One region of the Bacillus cereus group sp. BfR-BA-01383 genome, then DNA from elsewhere that is predicted to be linked to it. Evidence: a T-box and tRNA genes for the amino acid it is inferred to sense, from the RefSeq annotation. Region 1 holds a T-box; the other holds one or more tRNA genes.

Region 1 (7,910 bases):
CTTTGGATCCCCTGCAAGTGGATAGCCAATATATTTCATATGAACACGAATTTGGTGCGTACGTCCCGTTTCTAAGCGACATTCTACAAGTGTAAAGTCTTTAAAACGTTCTAACACTTGGAAGTGCGTAACAGCATTCTTACCATTTTCATCAACTGTCATACTTTGACGTTCTTTCTTATCGCGACCAATTGGAGCATCGATAGTTCCCTTATCATGCGGAATCACGCCGTGTACAATCGCTTTATAGCGTCTCGTTACTGTTTTTGCTACAAGTTGATTTACAAGTGATTCATGTGCCATATCATTTTTTGCAACCATTAGTAGTCCAGATGTATCTTTATCAATACGATGCACGATACCTGGACGCATTACACCGTTAATACCTGATAGATCTGTACAATGATGCATAAGTCCGTTTACAAGCGTACCGCTTGTATGCCCTGGGGCTGGATGTACAACCATACCACGTGGCTTATTTACAACGAGTACGTCTGCATCTTCATAATAAATTTCTAAATTCATATCTTCTGGTTGAATATCTAACTCTTCTGGTTCAGGAATTGTTACTGTAATTTCATCATTTGCTTTTACTTTATAATTCCCTTTAACCACTTTCCCATTTACTGTTACAACAGCATCTTTAATCCATTGCTGCACTTGTGAACGTGACCATTCACTGTTTATTTCTGCAACGAATTTATCAATTCGCTCGCTTTTTTGTTCTTCTGCAACTGTTACTTGTACTACTTCACTCATTCAATTACTCCTTCGTTTTCTTTCCTTCTAATACTGTTTGAATAATAATTAATACAACTCCAATACATAATGCTGAGTCAGCTATATTGAATACTGGATAGTTGTACGAGAAAATATACACGTGAATGAAATCCACTACTTCTTGTCTAAATACACGATCAATAAAATTGCCAATTGCTCCGCCTAAAATGAGACCTAATGAAATACCTAGAAGTTTGTCCGTTTTTGCATATTTTTTCATATAAAATACGATAAATACTACGAAAACAACTGTAATAATGTAGAAGAACCACATTTTATTTTCTAAAATACCCCAGGCAGCTCCTCTATTTCGATGTGATGTTATGTATAATACATTATCGATAATCGGAATGCTCGTACCCAATTCCATGTTCTTTACAATTAGCCACTTCGATATTTGATCGATGGCAATGACAAATAACGCTATTACATAATATATCATTTTCATTTCCCCCATAAAGACAGTGTACCTCAAAATTTTAGCATAGCTGCTATCTTTTCACAATGAACCTTTATAGAAGAATAAAATAAATTAAAAAAAGGTAATATAATATCGTTGTGCGTATTCATACATTTATACATTTACCTTTTCATAAAAAAATTCATGAATCGTACGAGCAGTCGGCATTGTTTTCATTTGTTTTGTAGGAATCGCTCTTCCCGTTTCTTCACAAATACCATACATATCTATTTCCATTTTAAACAATGCACGTTCTACATCTTTTAAATCCTCTTTTATATCATGTAATAGCATTTTTTTCTTTATTTCTTCCTTAACTTCATATCCAAGCTCTTGGCTGAACTCTGTATCATATTTGTGCATGACTTCTTTAGCTAGTCTCTCTTGCAACTCTTTTCTCATCAATTGCAATTCTTCTTTTATTTCCATGTAAATTTCATTCACGTGTACATTCCTCCCAGCTGCAATGTACAATTAGTGTGTCCGAAATTCTCATGCTTACCTCACACACATTTTTCCTTCATAGGAAAGAGAGTAGAAATTATTTCAATATACCGTTAATAATAAAAAACTGACTGCACCTTACGCGCAGTCAGTTTTTTATTATTTTACATAGTTTTCTTTAACAACTGTTGCACAACGCTCACATAATGTTTCATGTTCTGCATCTTTACCAATTGTTTCTGAAACAACCCAACAACGTTCACATGTCTCACCTGTCGCCTGTGCTACAACTACAGCTGTATGCTCATACTTCGGTGCTTCTGTTGGCGCTTCTTCAATTGTACCACCAAGTTTATACTCTGAAACGATAAATAGCTGTTTTAAATCTTCACTAATAGACTCTAACATAGCCTTCATTTCTACAGTCGGATATAGCGTAATGCTTGCGTTTAATGACTTACCAATTACTTTCTCATTACGAGCTACTTCTAACGCTTTTAAAACGTCATCACGCAGTGTCATAAATGCGTCCCATTTCACTTTTAATGCTTCTGCACCATCTACTTCTACAGCGTCTGGCATATTAGTTAACTGTACGCTTTCTTCTTCTGCACCAGGAACATATGGCCATACTTCATCAGCTGTATGCGGTAAGATTGGCGTTACAAGTTTCGTTAATGCAACAAGAACATCATATAATACTGTTTGAATCGCGCGGCGATCTTCGTGATTTGCACCTTCAATGTATAAAATGTCTTTTGCAAAGTCTAAGTAGAATGAACTTAAATCAATTGTACAGAAGTTATGAATTGCATGATATACAGCAGCAAAGTCATATGTTTCATATGATTCTTTTACTTTTGTAATTAAGTCATTTAATTTCACTAACATGTAACGATCTACTTCACGAAGTTCAGCTACCGCTACTGTATTTTCACTTGGATTAAAGTCATCTAAGTTTCCTAATAAGAAACGGAACGTGTTACGGATTTTACGATACACTTCTGCTACTTGTTTTAAAATATCATCTGAAATACGTACATCAGATTGATAATCAACAGAAGATACCCATAAACGTAAAATGTCTCCGCCTAATTGATCCATAATTTTCTTCGGTACGACGATGTTTCCAATCGACTTACTCATTTTACGCCCTTCACCATCTAGTACGAAACCATGGCTTAGTACGCCTTTATATGGAGCTTTACCTGTTACAGCAACCGCTGTTGATAATGAAGAGTTAAACCAACCACGATACTGGTCAGATCCTTCTAAATATAAATCAGCTGGACGTTGTAAGTCTTCACGCTCTTCTAATACCGCTTGGTGAGAAGAACCTGAATCGAACCATACATCCATGATGTCAGTTTCTTTACGGAATTCACCATTTGGGCTACCTGGATGTGTAAATCCTTTTGGTAATAGATCATTCGCTTCACGCTCGAACCATACGTTAGAACCGTGTTCGCGGAATAAATCTGCTACATGGTTAATTGTTTCATCGGTAATAATTGGATCACCATTCTCAGCATAGAATACAGGAATTGGTACACCCCATGCACGCTGACGAGAAATACACCAGTCACCACGGTCACGAACCATATTGTGAAGACGAGTTTCTCCCCATGCTGGTACCCATTTCGTTTCTTCAACAGCTTGTAATAACTCTTTACGGAACGCTTCGATAGATGCAAACCACTGTGCTGTTGCACGGAAAATAATTGGTTTTTTCGTTCTCCAATCATGTGGGTATGAATGCGTAATAAATGTTAATTTTAGTAACGCGCCTACCTCTTCTAATTTTTCCGTAATTGGCTTGTTAGCTTTATCATAGAATAAGCCTTCAAATCCAGGTGCTTCATTTGTTAATACACCTTTATCGTCAACTGGGCAAAGTACTTCTAAGCCGTACTTTTTACCAACAACAAAGTCATCTTCCCCGTGTCCAGGTGCTGTATGAACACAACCAGTACCTGCATCTGTTGTTACGTGCTCTCCTAGCATAACTAATGAGTCACGATCGTAGAATGGGTGTTTTGCAACTGTATACTCAAGTTCACTACCTTTTACCGTTTTCACAACTTCAGCATTTTCCCATTCTAACGTTTTTGCAACTGTCTCAAACAGCTCAGAAGCGATGATGTATTTCTCATCATTTACTTTTACAATGCTATATTCAAGCTCTGGGTGAACAGAAATACCTAAGTTTGCAGGTAATGTCCAAGGTGTTGTTGTCCAAATGATAAATTTCTCATCACCTTCTAATACGTTCTTTCCGTCTTTTACAGGGAATGCTACGTAAATAGATGCTGATTTTTTATCTTGATATTCAATTTCAGCTTCTGCTAAAGCTGATTCACTCGTTGGAGACCAGTAAACTGGCTTTTGCCCTTTATAGATATAACCTTTTTTCGCCATATCACCAAACACTTTAATTTGTTGTGCTTCATAAGCTGGCTCTAAAGTAATATATGGATTATCCCAATCTGCACGTACACCTAGACGCTTAAATTGTTCACGTTGACGTTCTACTTGCTCATATGCATACTCTGCACATAACTTACGGAACTCAGCAACTGTCATTTCTTTACGTTTTACACCTTTATTTGTTAAAGCTTGTTCAATTGGTAAACCGTGCGTATCCCAACCTGGTACATACGGTGCACTGAAACCAGTCATTGATTTATAGCGAACAATAAAGTCTTTCAATACTTTATTTAATGCATGTCCCATATGAATGTCACCATTCGCATATGGAGGTCCATCATGCAATACAAATAAAGGACGACCTTTTGTATGTTCTTGTACTTTTTCATAAATGTTCATTTCAGCCCATTTTTCTTGCATTGCAGGCTCACGTTTTGGTAAATTCCCACGCATTGGGAACTCTGTTTTTGGCATTAGTAATGTATTTTTGTACTCCATGCTCAATTCCTCCTTACATGTATAAAAGAAAGACCTAAAAAACGGAATAAAAAAGAGACTTTCTCATCCCAAAAAGGGACGAGAAAGTCTCCCGCGGTACCACCCTAGTAGATCCTATACATATGTATAAAATCCTCTTTATATTCTTAACGCGAATATACGCCTACGCTTACTCCATTCGTTCAGCGCGGAACTCCAGGGTGATATTCCCATATCTCCTTATCCTGAGCTTACACCATCCTCAGTTCGCTATATAAGGTATGAAAAGGTACTTATCCCTATCTTCGTTTTTCTTAATAAATATGTTGTTTAAAATTATATGTAATAATGAGAAAAACGTCAAGCTTACACTGTTTCTTCTTTTTTCAACAGCTCATCTACTTCGTCTTCTAACTCAATTAACTTATCCCAATCATCGTTGTTTAACATTTCAAGCTGTGTTTCTAAAAGCATACGGAAACGAGTTCGGAATACTTTTGCTTGTTTCTTTAGCTCTTCAATATCAAAAGCAACTTTTCTTGATTTTACTAAAGCTTCGTTAATGATACGATCTGCATTCTTTTCAGCTTCACGTACAATTAATTTCGCTTCTTTTTGCGCATTACGTTTTACTTCTTCCGCTGCTTCTTGTGCAACAACGATAGATTTGTTTAACGTATCTTCAATATTAGAGAAATGATCTAACTTTCCTTCTAATTGCGCAACTTTTTCTTCTAAAGCTTTTTTCTCACGAATGACTAATTCATAATCTTTGATAATTTGATCAAGAAACTCATTTACTTGATCTTCATCATAGCCACGGAATCCGCGACCAAATTCTTTGTTATGAATGTCTAATGGTGTTAACGGCACAACGCCACCTCCAAGTAGTTATCTAAATTTCCTCTTTCAATTATATCTTTTCTTCGACAAAATAGGAGGATTTCCTTCTAAAAAACCAATCATTTTAGTATACCATACAAAATTCTCCATTTGTCGCGTTTTGTTCTACCTTCTACAGAAAATAATTTACTTCGTCCATACCCTCTCACTGAAAAAACATCTCCTGGATAACATTCATAAGAAGTTTGTTCCACTGTTTTCCAATTGACTTTTACTAAACCATTTTTTATTAAAGGTTGTATTTTCTGTCTGGATATATGTAACATTTCAGCTAACATAACATCTAAACGAAGTGAAGAAACCGTTCCAGATTTCTCTCCCCACGTTTCATTAATCTGGAGAATTTGTTCTCCTTGTACTGATGATAAGGAGACTTTTACTTTCCCTATTGATTGTAAGTTCATCTCAATATACGATACGATTTCTTTTTCAACTACAATTTGGGCACGATTTTCTTGAAGCAAAATATCACCACATTTTTCTCTCGTCAAACCAAGTGACATAAATGTACCTAATATTTGCCTATGCTCTAGCGTATAAAACTTGGAAGGATAGTCAATTTCTAATACTTCTAGTTGAAATTCTTCATCATTTAATTCTAGATAGTCTGGATAAATGAGTGCTCTTTTACGCTCCGCGTGAGGCGTTGCACCATCGAATTGCACAGCAACATCTCCTTGTCCTATTACCATAGAGACAATTTGTTGCTGTCTTGGATCAAGGAAATCTGTTAATTTCACTTGATGGTACTCCGCCGTTCGCTTCCACTCTAACGCTTTATCCACAAAGACCTCTTCATCAGGTCTGAAATGTTCGTAAATGCTCATGTATTTAACCTCTTACTATAAGAAATAGCCGAACAAACTGAACAAACCAATTTTAGCAAGTTTTAACGCAAAAATCGCAACGAGTGGAGAAATATCAATCATACCAAGCGGCGGAATAAATCTGCGGAATGGTTCTAAATACGGTTCACAAATACGCGCCAGGAAATCTCCAAAAGATGATTCCTTTGCACCAGGAAACCATGATAGGAGAATATAAATAATAAGTGCCCACGAGTAAATCTCGAAAGCATAATTTAACACCATTAAAACTGTTGTCATGGCGTATTACCACCTCTTTATATTTGTTTCTTCTTCTTCACCGAATAACTCTGAAATTGCACCAACAATATCTACATTTTCAGGTGTACACATAAATGTTTTCGGTCCTATTTTTTGAATATCCCCGCCTATAGCGTATACAGTACCACTTAAAAAGTCAACGATACGTACCGCTTGATCAGTAGACATTCTTTGCAAATTAATTACAACAGCTCGTCTACCTTTTAAATGGTCCGCAATACCTTGTGCTTCCGAATATGTGCGTGGTTCTAATAAAACAACTTTTGAAGATTGCTTTGCCGTTTCAATGCTCACAACATTTTGTTTCGTTTGCGCTTTTGGAAACGTAACATCTTGTTGTTCTGGCGGATCTTGCTGTTTCTTCATGTCTGTTTGCTCCTTTTCATAGCTATATTGAGCTGCTTCTTTTTCTTCTGGTGTATCAAAAAAGAAGTATTTTACTTTTGACCAACTCATAATAAGATTCTCCTTCCTTTTACGCTTTTCCTACTAAAATCGTTCCCAAACGAATATATGTAGCACCTTCTTCAATTGCAATCGTGTAGTCGTTAGACATCCCCATTGATAATTCTTTACATGGCGCATGTAACAATTCTAGTTCCTTTATCTTTTCTTGTAGCATACGCAGCTCCTTAAAACAGCGCCTGATTTCTTCCTCTTCTTCTGTAAACGGAGCCATCGTCATTAATCCTACCACTTCAATCTTATCCAATTCTTGCAAACTTTGAATAAAAGAAACAGTTTCTTCTATTGCCAACCCTTGCTTCGATTCTTCAGATGATGTTTTCACTTGAATAAAGCATTTAATTTTCTTATCAGCACGTTTCTGAATTTCTTTCGCCAGGGAAAGGCGATCTAAAGAATGTAAATAATCAATTTCATTAATGATTTCTTTTACTTTTCTCGTTTGTAATGAGCCAATAAAATGCCAATTAACTTTTGAGCCGAAATGCTCATATTTCTGTAAGAAACCTTCATTTCTATTTTCACCTAAATCGATAATTCCAGCTTCAATTACTTCGTTTGTCTTTTCAATCCCTACAGTTTTTGTAACTGCAATAAGTTTAATATCTTGCAACGAACGTCCAGATCGTGTGCAAGATTCTTTAATAGCTTCGTTTACAATTACTAAATTTTCTTGTACTGTCACTTGCTTCCTTCCTCCTTAAAACCTATGAAACTCAACATTCTCCCTGTCTTCCCTTGATCACGACGATGAGAGAAAAATAGTTGTTCTTCACAGCTTGTACAAAGAGATGACATTACAATATGTTCTTCTTTTATGCCTGCTT
Region 2 (7,910 bases), on a different contig from region 1:
CAGCGGGAATGGGCATCGGTGTTATTTTCATTTCACTTGCAAATGGATTTAACACAGATTTATTTAGTTATTTATTCGGTAGTGTAAGTGCTGTTACAAGTGGGGATTTAATTATTATTGGTATTGTAGCAATTGTTGTACTTGCAACGATTAGTTTATTATACAAAGAGTTGTTTTTACTATCATTTGATGAGGAATACGCTGTATCAACCGGTTTGAGTGCAAAGTGGATTCACTTTATTTTTATTATTTTAGTTGCGCTTGTTATTGCAGTATCCATGCGTGTTGTAGGGGTTCTTCTCGTATCATCTTTAATGACGTTACCAGTTGCAGCAAGTATTCGTATTGCTAAAGGATTTAAACAAACAATTTTCTTTTCCATTATATTTGGTGAAATTGCAGTAATTGGTGGAATGTTTGCTTCGTATCAACTTGATCTAGCACCAGGTGGTACAATTGTTGTGATAGCAGTTCTTATTTTGATCGGTGCAATTTTATGGAAGAAGAAAAAAACTGCATAAAGTAGGGATAGGTATGAATCTAACAGAAGCTTTACGCCTAATGAAAGACAAAGGATACAAACATACTGGAAAAAGGGAAGAAATGCTCAGATTATTTGCGGCTCACAATCGTTATTTAACTGCGAAAGACGTTTTGGAGCATATGAAGGATGATTATCCAGGGCTTAGTTTTGATACGATTTATCGTAACTTAACAGTTTTTGCTGAAATCGGTGTTTTAGAACAAACGGAATTAAATGGTGAAAAACATTTTCGTTTTACATGTTCTATTATGGAACATCATCATCATTTTATTTGCTTGGATTGTGGTGGTACGAAAGAAATTACTTCCTGCCCAATGGATTTTATGAATAAAGATTTTAACGGTTATGAAGTAACCGGTCATAAATTTGAAATATACGGCCGTTGTCCAAAATGTGCAAAATAAAAGCTCGTCGGTTATATAACTGACGAGCTTTTTTGCATAGAAGAGAAGGTTGCTCACAAATATTGTGGGCAACCTTCTTTTTATTGTTCTTGTGTTTCTTTTTCTTTTTCTTTTTCTTTTTCTTTTTCTCGTTCAGCAGCCATTTCAGCAGCAATTACATCGATTTCTTTTTTCAGTTCTTCTACCATTGTTTCTTCTGGTACTTTACGAACGACTTGCCCTTTACGGAATAATAGTCCTTCTCCGCGTGCACCGGCAATACCGATATCAGCTTCACGAGCTTCACCAGGACCGTTTACAGCGCAACCAAGTACTGCAACTTTAATTGGTACTTGAAGTGTAGAAATATATTCTTCTACTTCGTTAGCGATGCTAATTAAATCAATTTCAATACGACCGCAAGTTGGACAAGAGATAAGTGTTGCAGCATTAGAGGCAAGACCAAATGACTTTAATAGTTCGCGCGCAACTTTTACTTCTTCAACTGGATCAGCACTTAATGAAATACGTAATGTATTTCCAATACCTTTGCTTAAGATTGCTCCAAGACCAGCGGCACTTTTTACAGTTCCGGCAAATAATGTTCCGGATTCTGTAATACCTAAGTGTAATGGATAATCAAAAGCGCGAGCAGCTTTCTCGTATGCTTCGATTGCTAAGTTAACATCAGAGGCTTTCATAGATACGATAATATCGTGGAAGTCTAAATCCTCTAAAATTTTAATGTGATGTAGTGCGCTCTCGACCATACCATCTGCAGTTGGATATCCGTACTTTTCTAAAATGTGACGCTCTAATGAACCAGCGTTTACACCGATACGGATTGGAATACCGCGTTCTTTTGCTGCATTTACAACAGCTTCTACTTTATGGCGACGACCGATGTTACCTGGATTGATACGTACTTTATCAATGCCACCTTCAATTGCTTTTAAAGCAAGGCGATAATCAAAATGAATATCAGCAACAAGTGGAATGTTGATTTGTTTTTTAATATCAGCAATAGCATCTGCTGCGCGTTCATCTGGAACGGCAACACGAACAACTTGACAGCCAGCTTCTTCTAAACGTTTAATTTCAGCAACTGTTGCTTCAACATCATGTGTTTTTGTTGTTGTCATACTTTGTATAATTAATTCATTATTACCGCCAATTGTTAAATTACCGACTTTAACTGGACGTGTTTTTGTACGATGAGTCATTTCATTCACGAATAGATCGCTCTCCTTATAAAAGAAGTTTCTTATTTAGTCCCTCATATCAATGATAGTATACGTGATACAGGGCTATAGAAACCGAAGTGCTCGGTTTCACTTTTACTATTGTATCAGCGCCTTTATGTAATTGACAAGGATTAAGTGATTGCTTATTGATATAACGGGAATTTATAAGACTTTCCAATTTGTATTTTTGTAGCAGATGTACTTTTATTTAATTGTTTAAAGTCATCAATTACTTTTTCAATAGAAGGAATTTTTTTCTTATTAATTTGTTCTGTAATTGAAAGGACGGTTTCACCAGTTTTTACTTCGATTGTTTTATAGGCTACATCCGTTTCTTTTTCTGCTGCATTCTCTTTAATTTGTTTTGTACCTGTGTCTTCTTTTTTAATCGTTTGGGCAGCGGTTGTTTTTTTATATGAACTTAACATCGGTAAAGTGCCGATTTTTATATCGTAATAAAATATATAACAGAGAACAAGCACGAATAAGAATATACCTAATCTTTTCATATTCTTCACTCCTTTGCTAGGAATATATGCTTGTCCAAAAAAAAAATGCCTACTTAGGCATTTTTTTATCGTTTTTATTTTTCTTTTGGTTTTGGAACTTCTTTAATCGTTAAGTATAGAACGATTAAAACAACTGCGATATAAATGAACGTTGCCCCAGGTACGACGATCTTGAATAAATCCATAATCATAAAGAAGATTGTTGGGATTGTGTAGCTGTATGCGGTTAGTGTCCAAACTTGTTTATAAGATAGTTTGCGTTGACCGCCCATGGCAGAACCGATGAATGCAAGTAAAGTCACGCCTAAAAAAGTGATGAATAATTGGAATAGGTACACTAAAAATCCGATAACAAATAATAAAATTGGATAAATATTATCGAATAAAGAAATGAATTCTTGTAGATCTTTTTTCTCAAGGGATGCACCTAACAAATCGTTATAGGAATACGTTTGCGTTTGACCATTTCCCATAGAGACTACTTTATCTTTTAAAACAAATAAACCTGTTTTATTTTGATATTTTTCTAAGTCTGTTGAATTTGGATCAAATACGAAAAGTGCATTGCCCTCTTCTTTTTCAATAGGTTGATCAATATCTGCTTGTAGTTCGCCATTTTCAATTTTAAAATCAGGTAAATCTTTATCGATGACTTGATTTACCATGCTCACACCATCCTGGATCAAACTACCGTACAAGAATGTTCTTGGAATAGTAGTAATTAAGCAAAGTAGCATAATATACAAAATGGTTTTACCAATTTTTTGAAAACGGAATAGCGCCATATCTTTAGGCGAGTATATACTTTTTGCAAATTGGGTAAATATGGACATAGATTCACTTCCTTTATGTATGTATAAAATCATTGTAACGTACGAATCTAGGGAATCTCAAGTTATATTATATTTATATATAGTGGAGAGAACTGGATTTCTCTTTTATTAATTTTCTACTTTTAAAAGAGAAAAATACAATTGACACTTTTCTTTTGTATATGGTAAATTTATCTTACATTTCTTAAAGGATATATCCGATAGGAATTCAGTTATTTGATATGTTATTACATACATAATTGTGGACCCTTAGCTCAGCTGGTTAGAGCAGACGGCTCATAACCGTCCGGTCGTAGGTTCGAGTCCTACAGGGTCCATATCCATTTCATAAGTTTATTACGTTAGCAGGAAGCTTCCTTGTAGAAGGGAGCTTTTTTTTACGGAATATATGAGCATTTTAATTGAAAAGAAGTGGGAATTTTGCTACTTTAATGGTAGCAAGACAATGTGATCTATTTGTTTGCACCCTATGGCAATTAGGGTAGAATGAAGTTGTATGTCACATATGAGTGGCAATACATAAACTGGGAGGAATATAACAATGGCAAAACACGAATTACCAAATTTACCTTATGCGTATGATGCATTAGAACCTCACTTTGACAAAGAAACAATGAACATCCATCATACAAAACATCACAACACGTATATTACAAACTTAAACGCTGCTTTAGAAGGTCATGCAGAATTAGCTGACAAAAGCGTTGAAGAATTAGTTACAAACTTAAATGAAGTACCAGAAGCAATCCGTACAGCAGTACGTAACAATGGTGGAGGACATGCAAACCATACATTCTTCTGGACAATCCTATCTCCAAACGGTGGTGGACAACCAGTAGGTGAACTTGCAACTGCAATTGAAGCGAAATTCGGTAGCTTCGATGCATTCAAAGAAGAATTTGCAAAAGCTGGCGCAACTCGCTTCGGTTCTGGTTGGGCTTGGTTAGTAGTAAACAATGGTGAGTTAGAAGTAACAAGCACTCCAAACCAAGATTCTCCTCTAACTGAAGGTAAAACTCCAGTTATCGGTTTAGATGTTTGGGAGCATGCTTACTACTTAAACTACCAAAACCGTCGTCCTGACTACATCGGTGCATTCTGGAACGTTGTAGATTGGAACGTTGCTGAAAAACTTTACCAAGAAGCAAAATAATTGTATTAATTAAAGAAAAAAGCTAGGAGAATGCTCCTAGCTTTTTTCTATGCTCTCCTTTTACATAATTGGGCTTGTCTTTGGAAGACTAGAACATGAAGTAAAGGAGAGTTGTGTATGAAGTGGAAACATATAATTGGTGACGTTGAAGTGAATCGGGATTTAGTGTTATTGCTCCTCATTGGAGGTTTATACACGCTCGCAATTTCTTTATCGAATACGTTTGTTAACATTTATTTATGGAAACAAACACAAAATTATGTGAATCTTGGCTTGTATAATTTGGCCAGCGTTGTATTACAGCCTCTCACATTTCTTATAGGTGGGAAATTAGCGAAACGTATTGATCGCTCAATCTTGTTACGAATAGGCGTAGGCACGTTAGCTATTTTTTTTATCGTTGTTTTAGTGGCGGGAAAAAGCGCTTCTCACTATATTTTATTAATGGGGGCTCTCTTAGGAATCGGGTATGGTTTTTATTGGTTGGCATTCAACTTATTGACATTTGAGATTACAGAACCAGAAACAAGAGACTTCTTTAACGGGTTTCTTGGGCTTCTTACATCCTTCTCTGGAATGATTGGACCAATAGCAGCAGGATACACAATTTCACGTATGGAAAAATGGAGTGGTTATACAGTCATATTCTTTCTTTCATTAGTGCTATTTGCGATTGCTGTTGTTTTAAGCTTTTTTTTATCTAAGAGAGAATGTGAAGGGCGTTATGAAATCGTGCAAGTATTGAAAGAACGACGGATTGATAAAAATTGGGGAAGAATTACACGTGCTCATTTTTTTCAGGGGTTGAGAGAAGGAACATTTATTTTTGTTATTTCGGTATATGTGTATTTAGCAACTGATAGTGAGCTCGCATTAGGGAAATATAGCTTAGTAAATTCGGCTGTATCATTTGTATGTTACTACTTAGTCGCTCGTATGTTAAAGAAAGAGTGGCGAAAAAAAGCAATTTTGCTTGGAGGCATTATTTTATATGCGGTCGTATTTTTAGTTATATTCAATGTTACATATACAAAATTACTTATTTATGCAGCATGCATTGCGGTTGCTTACCCTATTCTACTCGTTCCATACGGATCAATGACATATGACGTAATTGGTAGAGCGAAAAATGCGAGAGAGTGGCGTGTAGAGTATGTAGTTGTCAGGGAATTATGGTTAAATGCCGGCAGAATTTGCTCCATTTTAAGCTTTTTGTGTGCTGTACTATTTTTTCCACCTGAAAAAAGTTTACCTTTTTTACTATGTATTTTAGGAGCTGGACATTTCCTTATTTATTTTGCGGTTAAAAATGTCAAATATGATGAGGGAAATGTGGGTAAAACAAGTGTTGTAGCGCAAGGAAACGCGCAAAATCAAACGGAACCAGAAGGTTAACTTCTCGTTTGTTTTATGCTAGAATAGAAAAAGATGTAAGACAGCAGTGAGGACACCTGTATGAAGGTGTCCCTTTCACATTACATAGCTGTTGGTAGAGGGGGTTTGTATGAGCAAGAAGCAGAAGCAAGCAAAGAAAAAGACCCACGTTCCTTTTCGATTAAACGTGTTGTTTTTTTGCGTATTTATAATGTTCTCCGCGGTTATTGTAAGGCTCGGATATGTACAAATTGTTCGCGGTGAGGAATATAAGAATGAAGTCGAGAAGAAAGAAAATTCAACGATAAGCAATCCTGTACCGCGTGGGAAAATATTTGACCGTTATGGGCGACCAGTAGTGGATAATGCAGCTGTTCGTACGATTACATTTACGAAAATGAAAGGGTCAACTGCGGAAGATCGCCAAAAAACAGCGACAAAGTTAGCAGATTTGATTGAGGTACCGATAGATAAATTAACAGATCGTGATAAAAAGGACTATTGGCTTGCTATGCATAAAGAGGAAGCTAAAGAAAAAATTACGAATAAAGATCGTCAAGAATTGAAAAATAACAAAATTGACGATAAAGAATTAGACGAGCGTCAACGAAGTCGTGTGACGGAAGAAGAGATGAATCAATTATCCGCAAAAGATTTAGAAATACTAGCGATTAGAAGTAAGATGGACGGCGGATATGCAATGACACCTCAAATTATTAAAAAAGATGCCACAGAAGAAGAATATGCGATTGTTAGTGAAAATCTAGCGACATTACCAGGTGTAGATACGAATGTTGATTGGGAACGAAAATATACGTATGATGATTTATTCCGAAGTGTTCTTGGCGGGGTGTCGACATCTGATGAAGGTTTACCGAGAGAAAAACTAGATTACTATCTTGTTCGTGATTATAATCGAAATGACCGCGTAGGGAAAAGTTATCTTGAGCAGCAGTATGAAGATAGCCTGCATGGTACGAAAGCAGAAGTGAAAAATGTTACAGATAAAGATGGTAATATTTTAGAAACGATTAATGTATCGCAAGGACAACGAGGTAATGATCTGAGTTTAACAATTGATATGGAATTGCAAAAGCGCGTGGAAGAAATTATCACCAAAAATTTATTGAAATATAAAGGGGGACAACCTCTTTTAGATCGTGCATTCGTTGTAATGATGAATCCGAAAAATGGTGAAGTTTTATCTATGGCTGGGAAGCAATTAGTGAATGAAAACGGTGAAACGAAAGTACAAGATTACGCATTAGGAACGATGACAAGTTCTTATCCAATGGGATCGACTGTAAAAGGTGCAACAGTACTTACAGGATATCAAACAGGTGCGATTCAACCAGGTACAGTTCAGCTTGATGAACCGATCGTATTAAAAGGAACGCCAAAAAAATCCTCTTGGAAGACAATGGGATATATTAATGATCTGACAGCGTTAAAAATGTCTTCTAACGTTTATATGTTTAAAACAGCAATGAATATTGCAGGTGTTCAATATGTGAGAGGTGGTACGTTAGATATACCACAAAAAGCATTTGATACGATGCGTTATTATTTTGGGCAGTTTGGACTTGGTGTAAAAACAGGTATTGATTTACCGAATGAATCTGCGGGCCAAATGGGTAAAGGCACTCAGCCAGGTTTCTTATTAGATTTATCAATCGGACAGTATGATACGTATACACCACTCCAATTAACGCAGTATATTTCAACAATTGCAAATGGTGGTTACCGTATGCAGCCGCAAGTTGTAAAGGAAATTCGCGAGCCAGCTGCGAAACCAGAAGAAGTTGGAAAAGTTGTTCAAGCTATGGAACCGAAAGTATTAAATCGTGTTGATATGCCTGAATCACAAATT

The links. A T-box is a leader RNA that pairs with one kind of tRNA and senses whether it is charged. The one in region 1 lies ahead of ileS2 (isoleucine--tRNA ligase), so its partner is inferred to be a tRNA-Ile.
Region 2: it has a tRNA-Ile gene. The T-box ahead of ileS2 (isoleucine--tRNA ligase) is inferred to sense a tRNA for this amino acid. The anticodon was not compared.

What each region holds. Positions count from the first base shown of each region.
Region 1 covers NZ_JAKUFP010000009.1:136,252-144,161, forward strand. The annotation lists gene MR065_RS11745 (RluA family pseudouridine synthase) at 1-759, opposite strand, end outside; gene lspA (lipoprotein signal peptidase LspA) at 764-1,222, opposite strand; gene MR065_RS11755 (TraR/DksA C4-type zinc finger protein) at 1,355-1,684, opposite strand; gene ileS2 (isoleucine--tRNA ligase) at 1,844-4,609, opposite strand; T-box leader at 4,681-4,903, opposite strand; gene divIVA (septum site-determining protein DivIVA) at 4,955-5,461, opposite strand; gene MR065_RS11770 (YlmH family RNA-binding protein) at 5,551-6,318, opposite strand; gene MR065_RS11775 (YggT family protein) at 6,334-6,597, opposite strand; gene MR065_RS11780 (cell division protein SepF) at 6,604-7,074, opposite strand; gene MR065_RS11785 (YggS family pyridoxal phosphate-dependent enzyme) at 7,094-7,768, opposite strand; gene pgeF (peptidoglycan editing factor PgeF) at 7,765-7,910, opposite strand, start outside.
Region 2 covers NZ_JAKUFP010000001.1:297,280-305,189, reverse strand. The annotation lists gene MR065_RS01760 (metal ABC transporter permease) at 1-521, shown strand, start outside; gene MR065_RS01755 (Fur family transcriptional regulator) at 535-948, shown strand; gene ispG (flavodoxin-dependent (E)-4-hydroxy-3-methylbut-2-enyl-diphosphate synthase) at 1,029-2,150, opposite strand; gene MR065_RS01745 (hypothetical protein) at 2,315-2,680, opposite strand; gene yqgB (protein YqgB) at 2,755-3,513, opposite strand; tRNA gene MR065_RS01735 (tRNA-Ile) at 3,757-3,830, shown strand; gene sodA (superoxide dismutase [Mn]) at 4,055-4,666, shown strand; gene MR065_RS01725 (MFS transporter) at 4,784-6,061, shown strand; gene MR065_RS01720 (peptidoglycan D,D-transpeptidase FtsI family protein) at 6,171-7,910, shown strand, end outside.